DNA from 3 places in the Allobosea sp. BE125 genome. Region 2 is predicted to be linked to each of the others. Evidence: riboswitches for the same ligand, from Rfam matches in the RefSeq annotation. Region 2 holds a riboswitch; each other region holds the start of a gene.
The links. Region 2 has a riboswitch for thiamine pyrophosphate ahead of thiO (glycine oxidase ThiO). Riboswitches for the same ligand answer to the same signal wherever they lie in the genome.
Positions count from the first base shown of each region.

Region 1: linked by a shared signal. The riboswitch ahead of thiC (phosphomethylpyrimidine synthase ThiC) and the one ahead of thiO (glycine oxidase ThiO) in region 2 are both predicted to bind thiamine pyrophosphate.
Region 3: linked by a shared signal. The riboswitch ahead of J2Y55_RS08680 (LuxE/PaaK family acyltransferase) and the one ahead of thiO (glycine oxidase ThiO) in region 2 are both predicted to bind thiamine pyrophosphate.

Region 1 covers NZ_JAVDTY010000014.1:169,431-177,450, forward strand. The annotation lists gene dnaK (molecular chaperone DnaK) at 1-1,335, opposite strand, end outside; gene J2Y55_RS26255 (hypothetical protein) at 1,724-2,602, shown strand; gene thiE (thiamine phosphate synthase) at 2,755-3,399, opposite strand; gene J2Y55_RS26265 (hydroxyethylthiazole kinase) at 3,396-4,157, opposite strand; gene thiC (phosphomethylpyrimidine synthase ThiC) at 4,166-6,079, opposite strand; TPP riboswitch at 6,155-6,259, opposite strand; gene J2Y55_RS26275 (sensor domain-containing diguanylate cyclase) at 6,443-8,020, opposite strand, start outside.
Region 2 covers NZ_JAVDTY010000008.1:54,844-62,863, reverse strand. The annotation lists gene J2Y55_RS18325 (FAD-dependent monooxygenase) at 1-660, opposite strand, end outside; gene J2Y55_RS18320 (hypothetical protein) at 703-897, opposite strand; gene J2Y55_RS18315 (zinc-finger domain-containing protein) at 900-1,151, opposite strand; gene J2Y55_RS18310 (acetyltransferase domain-containing protein) at 1,259-2,251, opposite strand; gene J2Y55_RS18305 (alpha/beta fold hydrolase) at 2,349-3,116, shown strand; gene cysE (serine O-acetyltransferase) at 3,296-4,144, shown strand; gene J2Y55_RS18295 (LysR family transcriptional regulator) at 4,108-5,043, opposite strand; gene J2Y55_RS18290 (serine hydroxymethyltransferase) at 5,168-6,490, shown strand; TPP riboswitch at 6,552-6,683, shown strand; gene thiO (glycine oxidase ThiO) at 6,741-7,925, shown strand; gene thiS (sulfur carrier protein ThiS) at 7,922-8,020, shown strand, end outside.
Region 3 covers NZ_JAVDTY010000003.1:9,253-17,272, forward strand. The annotation lists gene J2Y55_RS08655 (SDR family oxidoreductase) at 1-751, opposite strand, end outside; gene J2Y55_RS08660 (ABC transporter substrate-binding protein) at 762-1,745, opposite strand; gene J2Y55_RS08665 (ABC transporter permease) at 1,749-2,498, opposite strand; gene J2Y55_RS08670 (ABC transporter ATP-binding protein) at 2,495-3,259, opposite strand; gene J2Y55_RS08675 (acyl-CoA reductase) at 3,249-4,697, opposite strand; gene J2Y55_RS08680 (LuxE/PaaK family acyltransferase) at 4,702-5,805, opposite strand; TPP riboswitch at 5,899-6,028, opposite strand; gene J2Y55_RS08685 (DMT family transporter) at 6,108-7,025, opposite strand; gene J2Y55_RS08690 (aspartate/ornithine carbamoyltransferase family protein) at 7,013-8,020, opposite strand.

The DNA of each region.
Region 1 (8,020 bases), on a different contig from region 2:
GTCGGCCGCCATCTCGCGCTCGCCCTGGAAGACCCGGATCGTCACCGCCTGCTGATTGTCCTCGGCAGTGGAGAAGACCTGGCTCTTCTTGGTCGGGATCGTGGTGTTGCGGTCGATCAGGCGCGTGAACACGCCGCCCAGCGTCTCGATGCCGAGCGAAAGCGGGGTCACGTCGAGCAGGAGCACGTCCTTGACGTCGCCCTGCAGCACGCCGGCCTGGATCGCGGCGCCGATGGCGACGACCTCGTCCGGATTGACGCCCTTATGCGGCTCCTTGCCGAAGAACTGCTTCACGACCTCCTGGACCTTCGGCATGCGGGTCATGCCGCCGACGAGAACGACCTCGTCGATCTGGCCCGCCGAAAGACCGGCATCCTTGAGCGCCTTCTTGCAGGGCTCGATGGTGCGCTGGACGAGATCGTCGACCAGGCTCTCGAACTTGGCGCGCGAGAGCTTGATGGCGAGATGCTTCGGCCCGGAAGCGTCGGCGGTGATGTAGGGCAGGTTGATTTCGGTCTGGGCCGTGGTCGAGAGCTCGATCTTGGCCTTCTCGGCGGCTTCCTTCAGGCGCTGCAGGGCGAGCTTGTCCTTCTTCAGGTCGATGCCCTGCTCGCGCTTGAACTCCTCGGCGAGATATTCGACGAGGCGCATGTCGAAATCCTCGCCGCCGAGGAAGGTGTCGCCATTGGTCGACTTCACCTCGAAGACGCCGTCGCCGATCTCGAGGATCGAGACGTCGAAGGTGCCGCCGCCGAGGTCATAGACCGCGATCGTGCCGGCCGACTTCTTGTCGAGGCCGTAGGCGAGCGCTGCCGCGGTCGGCTCGTTGATGATGCGCAGCACTTCGAGGCCGGCGATGCGGCCGGCATCCTTCGTCGCCTGGCGCTGGGCGTCGTTGAAATAGGCCGGGACCGTGATGACGGCCTGGGTGACCGGCTGGCCGAGATAGGCCTCCGCGGTCTCCTTCATCTTGGTCAGGGTGAAGGCCGAGATCTGCGAGGGCGAATAGTCGGTGCCGTCGGCCTCGACCCAGGCGTCGCCCGCAGCCGCCTTCTTGATCTTGTAGGGGACGAGATGCATGTCCTTCTGCGTCATCGGATCGTCGAAGGTCCGACCGATCAGGCGCTTGATCGCGAAGAAGGTGCGCTCGGGGTTGGTGACAGCCTGGCGCTTGGCCGGCTGGCCGACGAGGCGTTCGCCGTCATCGGTGATGGCCACGATCGACGGCGTGGTGCGCGCACCTTCCGAATTCTCGATGACCTTGGGTGTAGAGCCTTCCATGACCGCGACGCAGGAGTTTGTCGTGCCGAGGTCGATACCAATAACTTTACCCATGGAGGGGATCCCTTTTAAATTGAGCAGATCGCCGGCCCGCGACGCCTGAGCGCCGCCTTCCGGCCCATGGACCGGGCCGCCCCCGCCTGCTGCGGCGAGCGAATCCGGCATTCCACGTCGAACGGTGATGAAACCGCCTCTTGGCGGCGTATATAGTGAGGGTGTTCCCGCCCTTGCAAGACACGAGAGCCGATTAAGAATCTGGCGCCGTCGCTAGGACCGGGTGTGTCGCGACCGGATCATTCCCAGCCGGTGTTGCGCTTGTGTCCTTGCGTACCGGCGCGGCCCCCGTCATTCAAGGCGGAATGCCCAAGCTTTCTTCGGGCTTGCCGAGCCTTCTTTGGACTTGCATGCCTTCGCTCGGTCGAGTCTTCGCCAGGGTTGTGACGTGAACCGACATCTGCGCCTTGCTTCGAGCCTTGTCCTGCTCGCCCTTGCCGGCGGGACGACGCTCGCTTGCGCACAGCCGCTGCAATTGCCCGGCGCCCAGCCGCTGAACCAGGCTGGCGCCCATCAGGCTGCGCCGCCTGCCTCCGGTGGCGCAGCGGCGACGCCGCGTGCCCATGTGATGCCGGCGATCAAGGTTGCGGGCGAGGAGGCGATCATTGGCCGGACGCTCAAGCGCAATGGCGGCTTCGGCGATGCGGTCTTCGAGAAGACCGCGGCGGGCTACGGGCTGAAGCTCAAGGCGGAGGGGTTCCAGGCCAGCAATCTGGTCGAGCCTTGCGCGATCTCGTTCGGCGATGCGCCGGTGCCGCTGACATCGTTGGGAAGACCCGCTGGCGTGCCGCGCTATAAGCTCGAGGCCTCGATCTGCCCGATCGTCTTCGATGTGCTCGACGGCGCTTTCCTCGTGGTCGAACCGACGCAGCCCTGCGTCGTCGAGGCCGCCGCCTGTCGGATCGATCCGCGCGGCCTGTGGGGACCGGATTCGCGCACGCTCGTCTCGCGCGCCAAGGAGATCGAATCCGCGCGTGGCACGGCCGAAAGGGCGGTGCGCGAGGGCTATCGGGTGCTGGGCGCCAAGGGCGATGCGGTCGACCAACGCGCCATTGCGCGCGAGCAGGCGAGCTTCTCCGCCGAGCGCGAGCTGACCTGCCGCGACTTCCAGCGCGAGGGCTCGCTCGGCTTCTGCGGCGCGCGCATGACCGAGGCGCGGGCGGCATCGATCCGGGCGCGCCTCGGCATCACCAGCGAGCCGAAGCCCGCTGCCAAGCCCAAGCCGCGTCCGAAGCCGGTCCCGCTGCCGCTCACGCCGACGCAGTAAGAACGGGATTCACGACACCAGAGCATTTCCGCGTTTCTCCAAATCGCAGAAATGCTCTGGCTCCTTGTTTTAACGCGTTTTCTTCACGCGAACCGGTGTCCACTTCGCTCGAAAACGCTCTGCCCGCGCCGGAATGACGGCAGGGATGCTTGTCAGCAGCGCTTTTCGACCGCAGCCCGCAATGCCCGCGTCGCGGCCTCGACATCGTCGCTCCCGAACATCGCGCCGATCACGGCGACCCCGTCCGCGCCGGCGGCCATCACCGAGGCGGCGTTGCTCGCATTGATGCCGGCGATCGCTCCGACCGGGAGTAAACCCAGCGCCTTGGCGGCCTGCCGCCGCAGTGCAGCGTAGCCGTCGAGGCCGAGCGGGATGTCGGCATCGTCCTTGTGCTGCGTGGCAAAGACCGGGCCGACGCAGGCATAGTCGATGCGCGCCGAGGCGAGGTAAGGCAATTCCGCCGCCTCTCCCAGCGTCGCGCCGATGATCGCGGTCTCGCCGAGCAGGCGGCGGGCGTCGGCAAGCTCCATGTCGTCGGCGCCCAGATGCACGCCGTCCGCGCCGGCCGCCAAAGCGACATCGACGCGGTCGTTGATCAAGAGCGGCACGCCGCTGCCCGCGAGCGCAGCATGGATCGCCCGGGCCTCCCGCACCATCTCGCGCGTCGAGGCCGCCTTGGCGCGGTACTGGATCAGCGTCGCGCCGCCTTTGGCCGCCGCCCGGGCGAGCTCGGCGAGCGAACGGCCCCTGGCGATCTGCGGATCGACCAGGCCGTAGAGCAGGATATCGACGCTCAACCGTCTTCTCCCATCCGCGCCCGCAGCGTGGCCTCGTCGATGCCCGCCAGCGCGTCGATCAGCGCGACAGCGAAGCTGCCGGGCCCATTGCTGCGTTCGGCGGCGATCTCGCCGGCGATGCCATAGGCGGTCAACGCCGCGGCCGCCGCCAGGGCCGGGTTGCTCTCGACCGCGCAAGCTGCCGCGATCAGGGCGCCGGCCGCACAGCCGACGCCGGTGACCTTCGTCATCAGGGGGTGGCCATGCGCGACCGAGAACGCGCCGCGCGCGCCTTCGATGCGGTCGATCTTGCCGGTCGTGACCAGCGTCAGATTGTGCTCGCGAGCGGCCTGGAGCACATCTTCGAGCGCCGCCATCTCGGTCGCGTTGCCGCGCACGACGATGTTGCGCAGGCGCAGCACCTCGCGCGCCACATGCTGGCGCAGGGGCGAGAGCTCGACGAAGACGGGGTCGAAGACCAGCGGCTTGGCCTTGTCGCGCGCCACCTCCAGCAGCTTGGGAATGGCGAGCTCGCTCTCGGCGTTGATCGTGCCGATATTGATCAGGATCGCGCCCGCGCCATCGGCCATCGCCGCGACCTCGTCGACATGGATCGCCATCGAGGGAATGGCCCCGAAGGCGAGCAGCATGTTGGCCGTGATGTTCTGCGCCACCGTGTTGGTCAGGCATTGCACGCGCGGCCGCTGCGCCGTCACGCGCGCCAGCACGGCGGCGACGCGGGCGGCATCAAGATGGTCTTCCGTCATGGTCATACTCATGGTCGTGCTCATTCGGCCGCCGGCAGGTAGAGATTGCTGCCCTTCGCAAGGAATTCCTGCGACTTCGCGGCCATGCCCGCATGCCTTTCCGTTTCGATCTGCGCCGCCGCCTGGTCAAGTGCGATGCGCTCGTTCTCGCCCATGGCGAGGACCTCGGCGCGCAGATCCTGCGTGATTTTCATCGAGCAGAACTTGGGCCCGCACATCGAACAGAAATGCGCGACCTTATGCACGTCCTTCGGCAGGGTTTCGTCGTGATAGGCGCGGGCGGTGTCGGGGTCGAGCGCCAGGTTGAACTGGTCTTCCCAGCGGAAGTCGAAGCGCGCGCGGCTGACCGCGTCGTCGCGGAGCTTGGCCGCCGGATGCCCCTTGGCGAGATCGGCGGCATGAGCCGCGATCCGGTAGGTGATGACGCCGGTCTTGACGTCGTCGCGGTTGGGCAGGCCGAGATGCTCCTTGGGCGTGACATAGCAGAGCATGGCGCAGCCGAACCAGCCGATCATCGCAGCCCCGATCCCCGAGGTGATGTGGTCGTAGCCCGGCGCGATGTCTGTCGTCAGCGGTCCAAGCGTGTAGAAGGGCGCCTCGCCGCATTCGCGCAATTGCTTGTCCATATTCTCCTTGATCTTGTGCATCGGCACATGGCCGGGGCCCTCGATCATCACCTGGCAGCCCTTGTCCCAGGCAACCTTGGTGAGCTCGCCCAGCGTCTCCAGCTCGGCGAACTGGGCACGGTCATTGGCGTCGGCGATCGAGCCCGGACGCAAGCCGTCGCCGAGCGAGAACGAGACGTCATAGCGCCGCATGATCTCGCAGATCTCGTCGAAACGCTCGTAGAGGAAGCTTTCCTTGTGATGCGCCAGGCACCAGCGCGCCATGATCGAGCCGCCGCGCGAGACGATGCCGGTCACCCTGGAAGCCGTCAGCGGCACATAGGGCAGCCTGACGCCGGCATGGATGGTGAAGTAGTCGACGCCCTGCTCGGCCTGCTCGATCAGCGTGTCCTTGAACACCTCCCAGTCGAGCTTGACCGGATCGCCGCCGACCTTCTCCAGCGCCTGGTAGATCGGCACGGTGCCGATCGGGACCGGCGAGTTGCGCAGGATCCAGGAGCGGATGTTGTGGATGTTGCGCCCGGTCGACAGGTCCATGACCGTGTCGGCGCCCCAGCGGATCGCCCAGACCAGCTTCTCGACCTCCTCGGCGGCGCCGGAGGTGACGGCGGAATTGCCGATATTGGCGTTGATCTTGACCAGGAAGTTCCGGCCGATCGCCATCGGCTCGAGTTCCGGATGGTTGATGTTGGCGGGAATGATCGCCCGCCCGCGCGCGATCTCGCTGCGCACGAATTCGGGCGTGACGAATTCCGGTACGCTCGCGCCAAAGCTCTCGCCATCGGCGTGACGCTCTTTCGCGCCCTCCAGCATGGCGACGCGGCCGAGATTCTCGCGATGCGCGACATAGATCATCTCAGGGGTGATGATGCCGGCGCGCGCGAATTCGAACTGCGTCGCCATCTGGCCGGGCTTGGCCGTCAGCACCGGGCGCTCAGCCGGACAGGCGGGCACCAGGTTCTCGGGCGAGATGTTGCCATTGTCGGCGGCGGTGACTTCGCGGCCGGGAACGGTGTCGAAACCGCGCGCGTCGAGCCAGGCGCGGCGTGGCTGCGGCAAGCCCTGGTTCAGATCGATCCTGGCATCGCTCTCGGTGAAGGGCCCCGACGGGTCATAGATGCGCACCGGTAGTTCTGCATCGGTCGAAAGCTGCACCTCGCGGAAGGGCACCCGCATGGTCGGGTCTTCCGGCGGCGCGACATAGATCTTGCGCGAGCCGATGATCGGGCCGGTGGTGACGCCGGTCGGTGCACCAAACTTGGGCGTGGCCTTGACGCTGTTTTTGGCAGACTTGGTGTGAACGTTCATGGGATCTCCTCCTTGGTCCAAGGTTCAGGAGATCCGGCGTCGAAGCGGTCTAGCGCTGTCTGCGGCCGCGATTCTGCGCAAGCCGCGTTCCAGTCCCTCCGCCGGTATGACCCGGATCAGGTTCGATGGGTTCGGCCTGGACGGCCATCTCAGCTCTTGCGAGCACCCCTCGGAACGGCTGGGAAGTTAGGCGCGATGACGCCCGCGCGCAACCGGCAAACAGCGCTCGGCTCGCATGGCGTCATTGCCATCTGTTCATCGCCTCGTTGATAGCGGCGGCGCTTCGGCGCGACGGCGGCAGCGAGAGATCGTGCGGAGCCGACTTCGGAAGCGGCGCATTCCGGTGAGGCGCATTGTTGCGGGTCAGGCGCTCCTGGCGCGCGGCCAGGGCAGCACTCGTCCCGACATGACCATGCGATCACGCCCGCCGTCCTTGGCGGAATAAAGCGCCCGATCAGCTGCTCCAACCAACGAGGCGCGACCTGTCGTTGCATGGGAGTTCGGCCAGATGGTCGCGCCGCCAAGGCTCGCCGTGACGAGCCCGGACGGAGGGTTCGACCCGTGCGGCATCTGGATGTCGCGAAGCGCATCGCAGAACCTCTTACCGACCAGCTCGCAGCCTTCGGCATTCGTATCCGGCAAGAGGAGGGCGAACTCTTCCCCGCCATAGCGCGCGGCCAGATCGCCCGGGCGTCGTGCTTGCGCGGCCAAGACGGCGGCCACAGCACGCAGGCAGCCATCTCCAGCGGGATGTCCGTAACGATCGTTGAATTTCTTGAAATGGTCGATATCGATCATCAGCACGGAAAGGGCGGTGCCCTCTCGCGAGGCCCGCGCCCATTCCTGCTCCAGCCGCTCGTCGAAACATCGGCGATTGGCGAGCCCCGTCAGCCCGTCCAAGGTCGCCAGCGCCGCGAGTTTGTCTTCGAGATCCTTGTGCTCGGTCATATCGCGTGAGATCGCCACGACGCCATCGATCGTGCCGCTATCGGACCTCGTCACGCGCAAGGTCGTCTCGATCCAGATCTCGGTCTTCTCCCGGTGGCGCGTGCGGTAGATGATCCTGGCTTCCTCGACCTCGCCGCGCTTCAGCGCAGCGACGACCTGTTCGACCCGGGGCAAGTCCTCCGGGTTGACGCCGGCCAGAGCCGGCGTTCCGACCAGCTGCGCGGGGTCCCAGCCCAGAACGCTCGCGGAGGAAGGGGAAGCGTAGAGTATGCGCTCGTCGAAATCGATCCGGGTGACCATGTCGCTGGATGCTTCCGCGAGCAGGCGGAAATCGGCCTCCTTGGCGATCAGCGCTGCCGCCATACGCTGACGCTCATAGAGCTGGCGCACGAGATGCAGGCCGATGACGCCAATCACCAATGTCAAAGCCAGCACGAAGGCCATCCGGGCGATGGCGGCCTGGCGCCAGCGCAGCAGAACGTCATCCTGGGCTTCCGTCGCCAGCACCAGGAGCGGATATCGCTCGCTGAACCTGAAGGAACTCAGACGTTGCAGCCCATCCAGCGGTGATTTGAAATAATAGACGCTGGCGGCGGGCCGGGACATCCTGTCCCTGATCAGAGGTGTCGCCGACATGTCTCGTCCGACATAGGTGTCGTTATCGACGCTGCGCGCAAGCAGAATGCCATCGGCGCTCAGCAGCGTGATTGCCCCGTTGGGGCCGATGTCGAACCGGCGATAGAACTGCGAGAAATATCCGGCGTCGATCGTCGCCAGGACCACGCCGGCGAAAGCGCCATCGGGATGATTGAGGCGCCGAGACACCGTGATGATCCACTGACCACCGGTCCGGCTTTGAACGGGTCGGCCCAGATAGATGCGGCGATCGTCCACAGCACGATGATGCTGGAAATAGGCGCGGTCGCTGTTGTTGAGGCCCGCGAAGTCGACTTTCTCCGTGGTGGCCAGCCAGCGGCCCGTTTCGTCGTAGAC
Region 2 (8,020 bases):
GCGCCGGTTCGCGACCGGATAATGCACGGCATGACGGCCTGCACCGAGATGGAGCGTGATTTCGGCTGCGGGCTTGTCGTGGCCAACCGGGACAAGTGTGCGCCAGGCCTCGAAGCCGGTGAAGGCGGGCGGCGCGGCGTCGCCGCTGAGCTCTCTGAGCCTGGACCAGAGCCCGTCTGCGCCAACCGCGCCGAGCGCCTGCACGGTCTCGATCTGCCCGGCATCGCTGACCAGGGTCGCACTGACACCGTCCTGCGTCTGGGCGATCTCCTGCAGGCCCCGGCCGACGACGAGGCGGATATTCGGGAGCTGGCGGGCGGCGTCGAGCAGCAGCATGTGCAGATCGGAGCGCTTCAGCACACGAAAGGGCGTTTGCGCCGACGCGACCGCCATCGGCATGCCGGCGATCTCGGCCCCGTTCCGCCAGCGCCGGATCACGAGCCTGTCGACCGTGACGCCGACGCGCTTCAGCGCGAAGCCGAGATCGAGAGCCGCGAGCACGCGCCCGGCATTGGGCGACAATTGCAGGCCGGCGCCGGACTCGCCGAAGCCGGTGCGCTTCTCAGCCAGCGTCACCGCGATGCCGCGCCGGGCGAGCGCGATGGCGGCCGTCAGACCGCCGATCCCGGCGCCGGCGATCAGGATATGGGGAGTTGGCACGGGATATCCGGCTGACGATGTGTGGGTAGGCGGACCGAAACGTCAGTCCTGGTTGCTGCGGCCGTCGCGATCGGGCGGCAGGTCCGGGCGGGGCGAACCCGGCTCGGCCCAGCTGCGGGCATAGGGCTCGGCCTTGCCACCGAGGCGCGGCGCGGTCTCCTGGGAGACCGATTGGCAGCCGGCGAGAAACGTCGCTGCCAACAGAACCGCGCCGGTGACCGTGCGGAGCAGGCTCATCGTCATGCCGCCTGCGAGGTCTCGTGATGCGCGCATTCAGGCGGCGTGCAGGCGCCGCCCTTCAGCGACGGATCATATTTGAACAGCGTCGAGCAATAGGGGCAGACGATCTCATGGTCGGAACCCATGTCGAGGAAGACATGCGGATGGTCGAAGGGCGGCTTGGCGCCGATGCACATGAACTCATGCGCGCCGACATGGATCACGGCCACGCCGGAATCATTGTGGAAATGCGGAATGCCCGTCTCGGCCATGATCGTCGCTCTGCGAATGGGATGTCTTGTCGTTAATCGAAGATCTTGCAGTGATGCTGGCGCGCAAACTAGCGCGCGCCATCAGCCCGCGCCAGTGCGCGATTGTCTCATGGCGACGACTGCCGCGTCGCGGGATCAGCGAAACACGCCTTGACGAGTGCCGAGACGCGGTTGCTGTCTTCAGGGCTGAGCGCATTCTCGAGCACTTTTCGCCAGAGATCCTCGTGCTTGATCGCGTCGACCGTGCAGCCACAGCGCGCCCGGCAGGCGCCGGCGTCGTGCGCTCCTTGCATGCAGCTACGCTCGCAGGACTGCATGAAGGGCTTTTCATCCGAGGGGCGCGCGATCGCAAACTGCGTCGCCAGCATCAGCGCCCCGATGAAGAGCGGCTGGTGCAGGAGATAGACCAGCAGGCTGTTGCGGCCGCCCCAGGCGACGACCCGCGCGGGCAAAGCGCGTGGCTGCCAGCCGGCGAGGCGCGATTGCGCGAGACGCGGCAGCACCAGCCTTGCCAGCACGATCCCGGCCAGAACCCAGCCGAACCAGGGGAAAACAGGCACGAAATCGGCGCTGGCTGGAACCTCCCGAGCCAGTCCGAGCCAGAGCAGCCAGGATTGGTCGAGGACGGGATGGGCGGCCAGATACGGCACGGCAAAGACGATGAGCGCGGCCAGCGCGACGGCAAGTATCGGCAGCCACAGGAAGGGCAGGGCGATGACGCTCGCCAGCGCGACCTGATGCAGGATGCCGAAGAAGATGAAGCTGTCGGGCATGGCGAACCGGGTGCCGACCGTCACCAGCGCGGCCGCGCCCGCGACCATGGCGAGGCGCTTCAGATAGGAGTGGTGGTTCAGGCCATTGCGGGTCGCCAGCACCAGGCTGACGCCGACCAGCGTCAGGAAGCTTGCGGCGATCGAGCGGGCGAACCAGTGCCAGCCCGGCTCGATCGGCGTGTCGACGTCGATCAGCTCGAAATAAGCGAGGTCATAGGTGAAGTGGAAGACGAACATCGCCAGCAGGGCGATGCCCCGCGCCAGATCGATGAACGCGAAGCGGGGGCGGGCGATGGTCGGTGTCGGGTTGAGGTCGGCAGTGCTCATATCCGTCTTCATAGGCAAGCGGCGTCGGGCCCGCTACCCAAAGCAGCGGCTGCATGGCAGGGAGAAGGCAACGCCAACGGCCCAAGCGATCTGGATCATGCAGAGTTTCTCATCCGACGGAGTCAATCTCGCCTATATCGACCTCGCCCCGACGAGCGAGGTTGCGCGCGGCGAGACGGTCATGCTCGTCCACGGCTTCGGCTCCAGCCATATGGTCAACTGGGTCAACACCCAATGGACGAAGACGCTGACCCATGCCGGATACCGTGTCGTCGCACTCGACAATCGTGGCCATGGCCAGAGCGAGAAGCTCTATGAGCCCGCCGCCTATTCCTCGCAGATCATGGCTGAGGATGTGCGCCGCCTAATGGATCATCTCGATATCTCGCAGGCTGCGGTGATGGGCTATTCGATGGGCGCGCGGATCTCGGCGCATCTGGCGCTGGCGCATCCAGATCGCCTGCGGGCACTGCTGCTCGGCGGGCTCGGGATCCATCTGGTCGAGGGCGTCGGCCTGCCGCTGGGCATCGCGGATGCCATGGAGGCGCCCTCGCTCGATGTCCTGACCGACCCGATGCAGCGGATGTTCCGCGCCTTCGCCGATGCGACCAAGAGCGATCTCAGGGCGCTCGCCGCCTGTATCAGGGGCTCGCGCCAGACCTTGACTGCCGCGCAGGTCGGGCAGATCGCGGTGCCGACCTTGGTCAGCGTCGGCACGAAGGACGATGTCGCGGGCTCCGGGCCGGAGCTTGCGGCGCTGATTCCCAGTGCGGAAGCGGTCGACATCGAAGGCCGCGACCACAATCTCGCCGTCGGTGACAAGAGCCACAAACAAGCGGTGCTGGATTTTTTGGCACGGGTCTGAACGGGCTGGCCGGTGGCGGGAAAGTATGAGTCCCGTCAGGGTTTTGCGCGCGGCGGCTGCGGTCTTGATTCAAGCGGGCGCCGGGCCGATCTGACACTCCCGCGCTTTCGCGTTTGGCGGTTCACCACCGCAATGTGCTAGAGTTTGAATTCGTCTTACGTCTCCATCGGAGAATGATCATGCCGTCTGGGCGCTCCGTCATAGAAGCACGCGATCCCGCGACCGGGCTCGACCGTGTCGATCCCGTCTGGGCCAGATTGCGGCGCGAGGCCGAAGCTGCGGTCGCCAGCGAGCCGTCGCTTGCCAGCCTGATCACGGCCTCCGTGCTGAACCAGCCGAGCTTCGAGGCGGCGGTCAGTCACCGCGTCGCGATGCGCCTCGGACATGTGGCGGTCTCCGCCGATCTGATCGCACAGGCTTTCGAGGAGGCGCTTATTGCCGATCCAGAGATCAGCCAGGGCATAAGGGCCGATGCGCTTGCGGTGATGGACCGCGACCCGGCCTGCTACCGGGTGCTGGAGCCGGTGCTGTTCTTCAAAGGCTTCCACGCCTTGCAGGCCCATAGGCTCGCGCATTGGCTGCACCGGCAGGGGCGGCGCGATTTCGCACTTTATCTGCAGAGCCGCTCGTCGGAAGTGTTCCAGACCGACATCAATCCGGCCGCGGTGATCGGCAAGGGCATCTTCCTCGACCATGCCACGGGCCTCGTCGTCGGCGAGACCACGGTGATCGAGGACGATGTCTCGATGCTGCAGGATGTGACGCTGGGCGGAACCGGCAAGCAGGGCGGCGACCGCCATCCCAAGATCCGCAAGGGCGTGCTGATCGGCGCCGGCGCCAAGATCCTCGGCAATATCGAGATCGGTCAATGCGCCCGTGTCGCGGCGGGCTCGGTCGTGCTACAGGCCGTGCCGCGCAACAAGACGGTCGCCGGCGTGCCGGCCAAGGTCGTTGGCGAGGCCGGCTGCGCCGAGCCGTCGCGCTCGATGGATCAGATCCTGGCCGGAGATTGCGGCAGCGCGATCTGAGCTGGTTGCGCCTGCGTTTCGAGCAGGCTGTGTGCGATCTCGCGCCGGCTGGCATGCGCGCTTGCTTGTGAGTTCAGGACGAGCGTGAGCGCGTCTCCGGTCGGCATCGCGTCAGCGAAGGGGGCGATGAGCCTGCCGTCGCGCAGATGCGGCGCGATCAGGCTCATCCGGCCCATCAGCACGCCGGAGCCCGAGAGTGCGGCATCGAGCGCCAGGCTGTAGAGCGAAAAGGAGGGGCCGCGGGTCGGGTCGATCGTCCCGATGCCCCCAGCAAAGGCGAGCCAGCGCCGCCAATCCTCGCGCCAGACAGCGTCATGCAACAAGGTCGCGCGCGCCAGATCACCGACGCTCGTGAGCGCGCGCGCGAGTGCCGGCGCGCAGACCGGCAGGATCACGTCCGGGCCCAGCGTCAGCGCGTCGACGGGGAGCGTCTCGGGGCCGAGATAGAACAGCGCCAGATCATGCGGCTCGCGGCGTGGATCCGGCGGCTGTTCCATCGCCGAAACGGAGATCTGCAGCCCGGGAAACGCCGCTTGCAGCGCGGCCAAACGCGGCGAGAGCCAGAGCTGGGCGATGCAGGGCAGGGCGGCGATGGTCAGTGCGCTGCCTTCATGCCCGGCGCGCAAGTCCTGTATCGCCTGCCCCAGCGTGTCGAAGCCGCGCGTCAGCTTGGGCAGGGCGCTACGCGCTCCCTCCGTGAGTTCCACCCCCTGGGCGAGGCGGCGAAACAGCGGGAAGCCGAGCCAGGCTTCCAGTTGCCGGATCTGCTGCGTCACCGCGCCGGCGGTGACGCCGAGCTCTTCGGCTGCCTTGACGAAGCTCTCGCAACGCGCCGCCGCCTCGAAAGCCCGCAAGGCGTTGAGGGATGGCAGGCGCGGGCGCGGCGGCTTGACGGGCATGGCGGATCATCTCTTAGGCTGAGATTTTCTCTGCCTGCGAGCGAGGATTACTCGTTTGCGCAGCCTAGCGCAAACCGGTCATATCGTTCGCATCGTGCGGGATTATCGCGAGGAGGATCAATCGATGACGGCTCTGGGCAGGCGCGACTGGGTTCCGCAAGCGAGCGAGGATTACGTGCTCGGCATCGCCGCCGAGACGGCTGGCCAGTCGCTCGACGCGGTCGCGGCGCGGATCGCGGCGCTGACGGTCGAGAACCGCAACATCCATGAGCGCGACTGCATCAACCTCAATCCCGCGACCAATGTGATGAACCCCAAGGCCGAGGCCGTGCTTGCGGCGGGGCTCGGCGCCCGGCCCTCGCTCGGCTATCCCGGCGACAAATACGAGATGGGGCTGGAGGCGATCGAAAAGATCGAGATCATCGCCGCCGAACTCGCCGCCGAGGTCTTTGGCGCGAAATACGCCGAGATCCGCGTGCCCTCGGGCGCCATCGCCAATCTCTATGCCTTCATGGTCGCGGCCAAGCCCGGTGACTGCATCATCGCGCCGCCGGGCGCGATCGGCGGCCATGTCACGCATCATGGCGCCGGTGCCGCAGGGCTTTACGGCATCGTTACCCATCCCGCCCCGGTCGATCCGGTGAACTACACCGTCGACCTTGCGCGCCTGCGCGAGGATGCCCTGCGATTGAAGCCCAAGCTGATCTCGATCGGCGGCAGCCTCAACCTCTTCGCCCATCCGATCCGCGAGATCCGCGCGATTGCCGACGAAATCGGCGCGATCGTGCTGTTCGACGCCGCGCATATGTCGGGCATGATTGCCGGCCATGGCTGGCAGCAGCCGCTGGAGGAGGGCGCTCATCTGATGACGATGAGCACCTATAAGAGCCTGGGCGGCCCACCCTCGGGCCTGATCGTCACCAACGATGCCGAGATCGCCAAGCGGCTCGACGCCATCGCCTATCCCGGCCTGACCGCGAATTTCGACGCGGCGAAATCGGCCTCGCTGGCGATCACCCTGCTCGACTGGAAGGCGCATGGCCGTGCCTACGCGCAGATGATGGCTGAGACGGCCAAGGCGCTGGGCGAGGCGCTGGTCGAGCGGCAGGTGCCGGTCTTCGCGCGCGACCGCGGCCTGACGACCTCGCATCAATTCGCCATCGAGGCTCACAGCTATGGCGGCGGCCAGGCGGCGGCCAAGACGCTGCGCGCCATCAACATCCTGAGCTGCGGCATCGGCCTGCCCCTGCCGGAGGTGGCGGGCGACGTGAACGGGCTCAGGCTCGGCACGCCCGAGATCGTGCGCTTCGGCATGACGCCCGCCGACATGCCGGAACTGGCCGGCTATATCACTGAGGGCCTCAGCGGCTCGCGGCCGGCAGAAGCGGTGGCCAAGGATGTGACGGCGTTCCGGGCGCGCTTCCGCGAGCTGCATTTCATGCGGTGACGGTTGGCGCTCCCCACATTGGCGCGCACTTGACCAGCGGCCGTCGAGCTTTCACAGTCGTCGTCATTCCAGGGAGATCCCCGGCAAGGGGCTGAGACACCGCTGGCAGACCGGGACAACCCGGATAAGCGCGCGGAAATCCTTCGAACCTGATCCGGTTCATACCGGCGGAGGGATGGATTTCCCGGCTCAAGCCGGCGGCCCGCAAGGCCGCAGATATCCTCGCCCCCGTCGCGGCGAGGAGTTTGCGATGAGAGGCCCACCCGACACCAGTTTGCGCCGCCAGCAGGCCCGCCCGCCCGATGCTCCGGCGCCGCCGGCCGCGACGGATGTCGCCATCATCGGCGGCGGCGTGATCGGCCTGATGACCGGTTGGCGATTGCTGCGCGCCGGCCTGCGGGTCGCACTCTTCGAGCGCGGCACGCTCGGCCAAGGCGCGAGCCTCGCTGCCACCGGGATGCTGGCGGCAGCCGCCGAATTCGAGCCCGGCGGCGAGGAACATGTCGCGCTCGCCCTGGAAAGCCAGCGTCTCTGGCCGAGCTTCGCTGCCGAATTATCGGCCGATGGCGGGCTCGATATCGACTATCGCAGGGATGGCATCCTGCTTGTCGCCACGACGCGCGACGAGGTGGCGCGGCTGCGCTTCCGCCATGAGATGCAGCGGCAGGCAGGGCTTGCGACGCTGTGGCTCGACGGCGCCGCCTGCCGAGGCTTTGAGCCCGGCCTGCGACCCTCCGTCGTGGCCGGCATCCATTGCCCGGGCGACCATCAGGTCGACCCGGTCAGGGTGATCGCGGCTCTGCGGCAGGCCTTCATCGGACGCGGCGGAATCCTGCTCGAAGGCTTGGCGGCAACGCCCCGGCTGCAAGCCGGGCGCGCCGTGGGCGTCACGACGAAGCAAGGGCTGGTGAAGGCCGGGATCGTCGTCGCCGCCGGCGGGGCCTGGACCGAGATAGCGGGGCTCTCCCTGCCGTTGCGGCCGCTCAAGGGGCAGTCGCTGGCGCTGGCATGCCCGCCGCACCGGCCGCTGCTCTCGCGCATGGTCTGGACCGACCAGGTCCATCTCGCCCCCAAGAGCGACGGCACGCTGATCGTCGGTGCGACCATGGAGGAATGCGGCTTCGACGATGCCGTGACGGCCGGCGGCGTCTACGCGCTGCTCGAAGGCGCGCGACGCATCCTGCCCGGCATCGAGGAGCTGCCGATCGCCGCAATCTGGTCGGGCTTCCGCCCGACCAGCACTGACGACGCGCCGATCCTCGGTGAGACCCGGATTCCAGGCCTGCTCCTCGCCACGGGACATCATCGCAACGGCTATCTGCTGGCCCCTGTCACCGCGGTGGCGATCACGCAACTCGTCACCGAGGGAGGCATCACGGGGCCTGCCGCATCCTTCGGATCGGAGCGCTTTTTTGCACAGGAGGCAGTGGCATGAAGCTCATCGTCAATGGACGCGATCACGACAGCGCGGCGCAGGATCTGCTGGCGCTATGGCGGGAGCGCACCGCCGAGCTCGATCTGCCGGGCCCG
Region 3 (8,020 bases), on a different contig from region 2:
CGCCATCGACATGGAGCGTCTGCCCGGTGACGAAGCCGCTCCAGTCCGAGGCAAGGAAGAGGACGGGGCCGGTGATATCCTCGGGCGTCGCGATCCGGCGCAGGGGAGTCTGGGCGATGAGAGCGTCCCTCACCTCCTCCTTGGTCGCGCGGCTCGCGTCGGTCGGATAGACCAGCCCGGGCGCGACGCAATTGACCCGGATGCCCAAGGGGCCGAGCTCAGCGGCAAGGGTCCGGCTGAAGCCGATCAGGGCCGATTTCGCCGTGGTGTAGTCGTGATAGGGAATGCTCGGGCGCGCGACGAGATCGCTCGTCATGTTGACGATGCTGCCCCTCAGCCGCTGCTTCATCAAGGGCAGCACGGCCTGGCACATATTGTAGGTCGCCTTCAGCGCGCCATCGAATTGCGTATGATAGGCCGACCAGGGCGTGTCCCAGAAGCGCGTCCGGTCATCGGGATCGAAGACGTAAGGCGCGAAGGCGTTGTTGACGAGGACGTCGACCTTGCCGACCTCGTCGGCGATGCGCGCCATCATCGCCTTGACCTCGCTCTCAGAGGTCACATCGGCCGCGATCGCCAGGGCTTGCCCGCCCAGCGCTTGGCAAGCCTCGACGACCTGCAGTGCTGCCGCCTCGTTGCTGAGATAGTTGACGACGACGAGCCCGCCCTCGGCGGCGAAGGCTTTTGCAAGCGCAGCCCCGATGCCGCGGCTCGAACCCGTGACGATGATGGTCCTGTCGCGGAAGTTCATGATGCGAGCCCTATGGGATCAGGTCCGATTTCACCACCGTGGCCATATCGATCGGCTTGGTGATCAGGCCGAGCTGCCTGAAGGTATCGGCCCCCTTCTGCATCGGCTCGGGGTCGAAATGGCCCAGCCCCTTGCTGTCGGTGGTCGGGGAGACAGTGGAGAGGTTGCGCAGCTTGATGATCTCCAGGTTGAGCGCCTCGTCGCGGCCGTTGATGGCGCGCGTGACGGCGATCTTCGCAGCCTCCTCAGGCTTGGCGATCATCCAGGCGGCGCTGTCGCGATAGGCCGCGAGAAAACGCTTCAGCAGCGGCTTCTTCGCCTCATAGGTCGCCTGCGTCACCACGAAGATGTCGCTGGGCAGGTTGAGATGATCCTTGACCTCGATGACGTCGACCTCGGGCAGGCCCTTCATCCGGCCGACCAGCAGGCCCGTATCAGTCGCGGCGGTGGCGTCGACCTGCCCCTGGATCAGCGGCGCGAAATTCAGCAGCCCCGTGACCTCGATGGTGACGTCGGTCTCGGTCAAACCGACCTGCTGCAGCAGCACCTGCAGGTTCTGGCGCGTGCCGCTCGACAGGCTGTAGACGCCGATGCGCTTGCCCTTGAGGTCCGCCGGCCGCTTGATGCCGGCGCTCTTGGGCGCGACCACGTTGAAGACGTTCTGCGGATAGATGTTGTAGATCGCCACCAGCTTCTCGCCCTTGTCGAGGGCGAGATAGAGCGAGGCCGGATCGGTGAAGGCGATGTCGGCCTTGCCGGTCAGCATGGTCTGGATGGCGGAGCCACCGCCCGTGCCCGGCACGTAGTCCAGCGCGATCCCCTTCGCCTTGAAGAAGCCCTTGTCGGGCTCGGCGAGCAGATTGGTGATCTCGCTGATCGGCTGGCTCCAACCGGCGACGGTGACCGTGTCCAGGGTTTGCGCCCGGCTGGCACAGGCCAGCAGGGCTGAGAAAGCCAGCGCCAGGGCAATGCAGCGACGTGATGGGCCGGACATGATTTATCCTTTCAGATGATGGCGAAGCAGCAGGCTCTCGAGCCAGATCGCGGCCTGGTAGAACAGCATGCCCATGAGCGTGATCACGATGAAGAGCGCGAACATCAGGCCTGAATCCATCACGCTCTGGGCGGCGATGATGGAGGCGCCGAGCCCCGCCCTGCCCCCGATGAACTCGCCCACGACCGCGCCGACCAGCGCCAGCACGACAGCGACGCGGACGCCCGCCATGATCACCGGCAGGGCGCTCGGCAGCTTCAGGCGCAGCAAGGTCTGGAGACGCGTCGCGCCCAGCATGCGGAAGAGTTCCCGCCGCGCCGGATCGACCTGGCTCAGCCCCGTCATGGTGTTCTCCATCAGCGGGAAGAAGCAGATCAGCGCGGTGATCACGACCGTCGAGGTCATGCCGAAGCCGAACCAGATGATGAAGAGTGGGCCGAGCGCGAGCTTGGGAACGACCTGGCTGGCAACGATATAGGGGTGCAGCAGGCGGCGCAGGAACCCGACCTCCGCCAGCACCACCCCGGCGGCGAGCCCGATCGCGCAGCCCAAGGCGAGGCCAAGCGCCATCTCGGTCGCCGTGATCCGCAGATGCGGCAGCAGGCGCCCGCTGGCGATCTCGCCCCACAGCGTCGCCAGCACGGTCGAGGGTGGCGGCACGATCAGCGCCGGCACGCCGGCAAACCGGCAATAGAGTTCCCAGCCGGCGAGGAGGACCAGCAGCAGCAAAGCCGAGGACAGGCGCGCGATCATGGCGCCAGGTCCATCGCCTGCCGCAACTCGCGGCAGAGCGCGTTGAAGGCCTGGCCGTAGCGCAATTCGCGTTGGCGCGGCCGGGGCAAGTCCACGGCGATCTGATGGTGCAGACGCCCCGCCGCCATCACCGCGACGCGGTCGGCCAGATAGACGGCCTCGGTGATGTCATGGGTCACGAACAGCACTGTCGTTCCGTGCAGGGCACAGAGCCTCAGCAGGTCGTCCTGCAATTCCTCGCGGGTCAGCGCGTCCAACGCGGCGAAAGGCTCGTCGAGCAGCAGTACGGCCGGCTGGGTGACCAGCGCGCGCGCAACCGCGACACGGCTTTGCTGCCCGCCCGACAATTCGCTGGGATAGCGCTGCGCATAGCCGTCCAGCGAAACCAGTTTCAGCAGATCAAGTGCCGCCTCCCGGTCCGCCGCGCACGGGCGGCGCTTCAACGAGATAGGCAGCAGCACGTTGTCGAGCACGCTCGACCAGTCCAGCAAGGTCGGAGCCTGGAAGACGAAGCCGATCTGCGGTCCCGGCTCGCGCAAGGCGGCGCCATCGATCCTGACGATCCCCTCATCGGGCAGGAGCAGGCCGGCAGCGAGTTTCAGCAAGGTCGTCTTGCCGCAGCCGCTGCGCCCGACCAGGCAATGGATCGCGCCGCGCGGGATCGTCCAGTCGACATGATCGACGATCGCGGGCCAGTCACCGTAGCCGTAGCTCGCCTTGTCGATGGCGACGAAGCCTTCGCTGTGCGGCTCAATCGACATAAGGCGCGAACCCGTCCGCAGCGGCTTCCGCCGCATACTCGATTTCGGTCATGGTGACGAGGTCGAGCAGGTTGAAGCGCCCGTCATTGTGCCAGCCGGCCTCGGGCGCGGTCATGCCGCCGAGCGCGCAGATGCGCGTCACGCCGACCTGCCCGAGCAGGCCGGCGAGCCGGAACAGATCATTGGGCTCCGCCGCGATCCCGGCGCTTTGCAGGAAGGACCGGAAGGGGGCGATCAAGCTGACGACATCGTCGAGCCTGTCGACGGCGACGATGGCGAGCGTCCGGTTCAGGCCGCTGGGGGCCAATGCCTGCGCATCCTCGACATGGACGATGCTCCAGTCATCGGAAGAATCGCCCAGCATGTCGCGGTCGCCGCCAAAGGCGCGTCTCTCTTGCGCGCCACGCCAGGACGCGACGCCGGCAGCCTCCTCGATCGAGAGCGCGCGGCGCGGATGCTTTCGGGCAAAGCTCGCCAGTTCATGGGCGACATAGCCGGAGAATTCATGGGGCGAGACGCGCCCGCCCCGCTCGACGAAAAGCATCTGCGGGGAATAGCAGCCCTGCTGATCATAACGCATCACGTCATAGGCGGCCTGCCGGGCAAGTGCGCCTGCCTTGCGCGTATCCAGCGCCGCGCGCGCGACCATGCCGAAGCCGATCTTGTGGCCATGCGGCAGATAGCGGGCGGTGACGGGAGCGCGATCCCGGATCGCCTTCAGCGCATCATTGCCGCCATAGGCGACGATGGCGTCGGCCTCAGCCAGCCAGACGCGCTCGCCGGCCTCGTCGCCGCCCTTCCACCAGACCACGGCGAGACACTCGCCCAGGCGCGGATCGATCTCGGCCAGGATGCGGGCGAACCAGCCCGCCAGCAGCGGCTCGGCGGTGGCGACCTTGCCGATGCTTCCGGCCTTGACCAGCAGGCCCGATATCAGGCTCCAGAGCGGCAGGCCCGGAACATTGCCGGCCCAGACATGCAGCAAGAGATCCGGCCCGAACGCCTTGGCGAAACCGCCCTTCGGCCTGGGCTGGAAATCGTCGAGGATCTGCGGATCGGCGAAATCCTCAGCCAGGAAGCGCTTGAGCTGCGGCTGCCGGAAGGTCTTCAGATAACCGGTCAGGCCGAGCCGGATCATCTCGGGATCATAGCCCGTCACGATCGGCAGCAGCCTTTCGGCCTTCCGCCGCCAGGGATCGTTCCGATCGAGCAATCGCGCGATCGCCTGGTCGATGATCGCGGTGATCTCGGCAATGCGCAGGGTCTTGAGATAGGCACGGGCATTGTCGCGCACGCGCCCCGCCAGCGCTGCGGCTTGCGCGTCGCTCAGCACGGGCACGCGGACCTCCGCGGCCTCGCCCCAAGCGCTGAAGTGAAGTGTCTTCCACTCCACCTCGCCGGCTGGCAAGCCGGGCAGATGCCCCGCGAATTCGGTCATCACCTCAGCCACGAGCCGCTTTCAGGAATTCCTCGACCGCCACGGAGCAGCCCTTGGAATCGGCGCCGTCGACGCGACCCAGCAGGCGGAAACCGCCGGGGACGATGATGCCGGCATCCTCGGTCAGGATCGCCGAGACCGAGTTGAAATGGGCGAGATCGTGATGGACCAGCACGCCGGTCTCGCCTGCGGGCACATCCTGACCCGTCAACGGGTTCACCACCCGGCTGCGGATCCAGTGCGGGCCCGACTTCACCGGCGGGCAGGTCTCATTGCCCCAATCGTAAAATTGAGTGCTGAGCTCGGTCATGCCGTACATGTTGATGCAGCGCTCCCGGGGCACGCCGAGCCCAGCCGAGAGCGCGTCGTAGAACTCGTCCGCCGCCAATTCGCGCGACTGCCCCTTGAAGCCGCCAGTGTCGAGGATCCGGCTGCCCGGCGGCAGCGCAAAGCGCCGGCCCTGCCGCTGCAATTCGTCGAGCAGATGCACGAAGCTGTAGCTGGCGCCCAGCAGCGCATAGGGCTCGCCCCTCGCCTCGGCATGCGCCATGGCCGCAAGCAGGCGCGCGGTGGCGAGGCCTGCCTCGTCGATGAAGCCTTCGCTGTCGGGCGTCCCGCATTCGCGCCGCGCCAAAGCAAGATAATGCGCCAGCGAGGAATTCGGCATCGCCTGCTCGTCGGGGAACAGAATGCCCATGCGGATCCGATCCTGCCCCTGCATCCTGTCCAAGCCTTGCATGAAGCGCTGCCGGAAATTCAGGATCATCGAACGGTCATAGACAGCCAGCGTCGGGTGATAGCTGCGTCCTCGCTGCCCGCCACGGGTCGTGCCGCTCGTCATGAAGACGTGCTCGATCCCCTCCGTGGGGCGGCAGCTCAGCGTCAGATCCTTGAAAGCGTCGATCGGAACAGCGGGAATGTCGCGCCAGCTCCGGACGGCAAGCGGCGTCCTGCCTCGCGCCGCGGCGAAGCGGCGATAGGGCTGATTGTTCTCGAACTGGTAGGCGAAGATGCGCAGCGCCAGCCGGTCGAAATCCTCGTCCGTCGCTTGTTCCCTGTCGAAGAACTCGAGCAGGGCCGCAATGATCTGCGCTTCCGTCACGTCCATGCACACCTTCCCAGACATCAAGGCGCAATCCGGCACGTTTCCGATCTGCGACCCGCTGTCCGGCCAATGGCGCGAGCATGGAAAAGGAGCGACTTGCCGCCCTATGTCCCGCATCCCTACGCCGGTATGAGCCGGATCAGGTTCGGAGGGTCACCGCGTTGCTCGAAACGGGTTCGAGCGGGCGGAATCTCAGCCTCCTAGCGAGGCCCCCCTGGGAACGGGCGCACCATGACGGCGGCGGCGGCGCCATGTCAAGAATGTGACATGGCGGCGGCTCACTCTTGCGCGCGTGCCAACGGCCTCTAGCTCGCCTGGCTTCGAGCGCGCGGGTGCGGCAGGCTGGTGATGATCGCTCCCGCCACGACGAGCAATCCGGGCAGGACGATGCTCTCGCTCAGCATCTCCTTGAAGACGACATAGCCGATGAGCGTCAGGAACGGCACGCGCAGCGTATCGGCGGCGCAGAGTTGCAGTGCGGAGCCATGACGCGACGCATTCGCCAGCGCCGTCTGCGTGACGAAGCCGGCAAGCATCAGCACAGCAACCGCCAGCGAAACGCCGAGCACGTCCTCGATATGGACGTCGCGCGGCAGAGTAGCTCCCCCCACGTCGAGGCCGATGAAGAGCGCACAGAGATAAACCGGTAGCTGCACGGCATGCATGACGAACACGATCAGGACAACGCTCTTGCTCTCGGCCAGCCGGGCCAGCATCAAATTCGTGATCGTCAGCAGGGCGACTGCACCGACCGGGATCAGCAGGCGTGGATCATGCGACACGCCCTGCGAGAACAGCAGATAGGCGCTGCCGACGGCGATAAGCGACAGTCCCAGGCAAGCGACGGCCCCCGGGATCAAGCCCGCGACGACGAGGCCCAGCATCGCCGCGAAGAGAGGCCCCGAGAACTCGATCGTCGCGATGAAGCCCAGGGGAAGATTGGCCAGGCTCCAGATCAACGCCAACGACCCGATCAGGTGAATCAGGCTGCGCTGGACGTGATAGCCGAACTGCATGCCAGCCAGTTGGTGCAGGGCTGCTTTGCTTCTGAAGACGAAGAATCCGGCAAGGATGAGTGAGCCGGCGGAGCGGATCGCCGCGATCTCGACGATGCGGAAGGAATGCGAGAGATAGCGAATGGCTATCGCGACAGCGATATAGGCCAGGAAATAGGCCAGCATCCAACCCGAGAATACCAGGAAACGGCGCTTCAACCAGTCCATGGAATACCCAGAAGCATTCGCTCCAGGATGGCCATCCTCACCGGCAAGGACAATTTGACCTGTCGAAAATAACCCGCATTCGGCAGCGCGTCGCATGACACGTCGAGCTCGGAGAAGCGCGGCAGGGGGTTCAGGATCAGGGTGTCGGATTTCGCATCGAGGATTTTCTTGGCGGTCAGCGTGAAGGGTTCGGTCTCGGCTTCCTTGTCGATGGCCTCGCTGCCCAGAGACGCGTGCGCGAAGCGACTCATGTCCTGCATCTGAATGATCAAGACGTCATGGTCCAGGGTGTCCCTGACGTCATGAACGAAGGAGACCTTGCAGCCCAGGCTCGCCAGCAGCGCGATCGCTTCGCGCATCGGCGGGTTGATCGGCACGTCCGGCAGGGAGCAAAGCGTGAAACGCCGGGGCGGCGAGAGGCGCAGCATTTTGACGAAGGACAGGGCAAAGCGCGCACGCGTATCGCTCGACAAGGCAATCGACAGGTCTTTGACGTCCCCGCGCAATTTGTGGATGGCGAAGAGATCGATCAAAGCCTGGGTCGGGTGCTCGTCGGCGCCGTTGCCGGCATTGACGACCGGCAGGTAGCTCAGTCGCCCGATCTGATACGGCAGGCTCTCGGTATGCGAGCGCACCACGATCAGGTCGCTATAGGCCTCCACGGTGCGGATATGATCGTCGAGCGTTTCCCCTGTCGCGCTGCCCATCCGGCTGCGATCGGTATCGTAGACGTCGAGCGATTGATGCCCAAGGCGCAAGGCCGCGGCCTGAAAGCCCAGCCGCGTCCGCGTGCTGCGCTGGTCGAACAGGGTCGCGATCACCTTTGGCCGCCGCCTCATGAGATGAAGCCGGGCCGGCTGGTCGCCAGGCGCATCCTCTTCAGTCTCTTCCGCCAGGAAGCGCTCGGCGCGCGCGAAGATATCGTCGAGATCGTCGCGCGACACCGAATCGGCGCCAAGCAGGTCTTTGCCGCTTGGATAGTTCGGCCTCTGCAT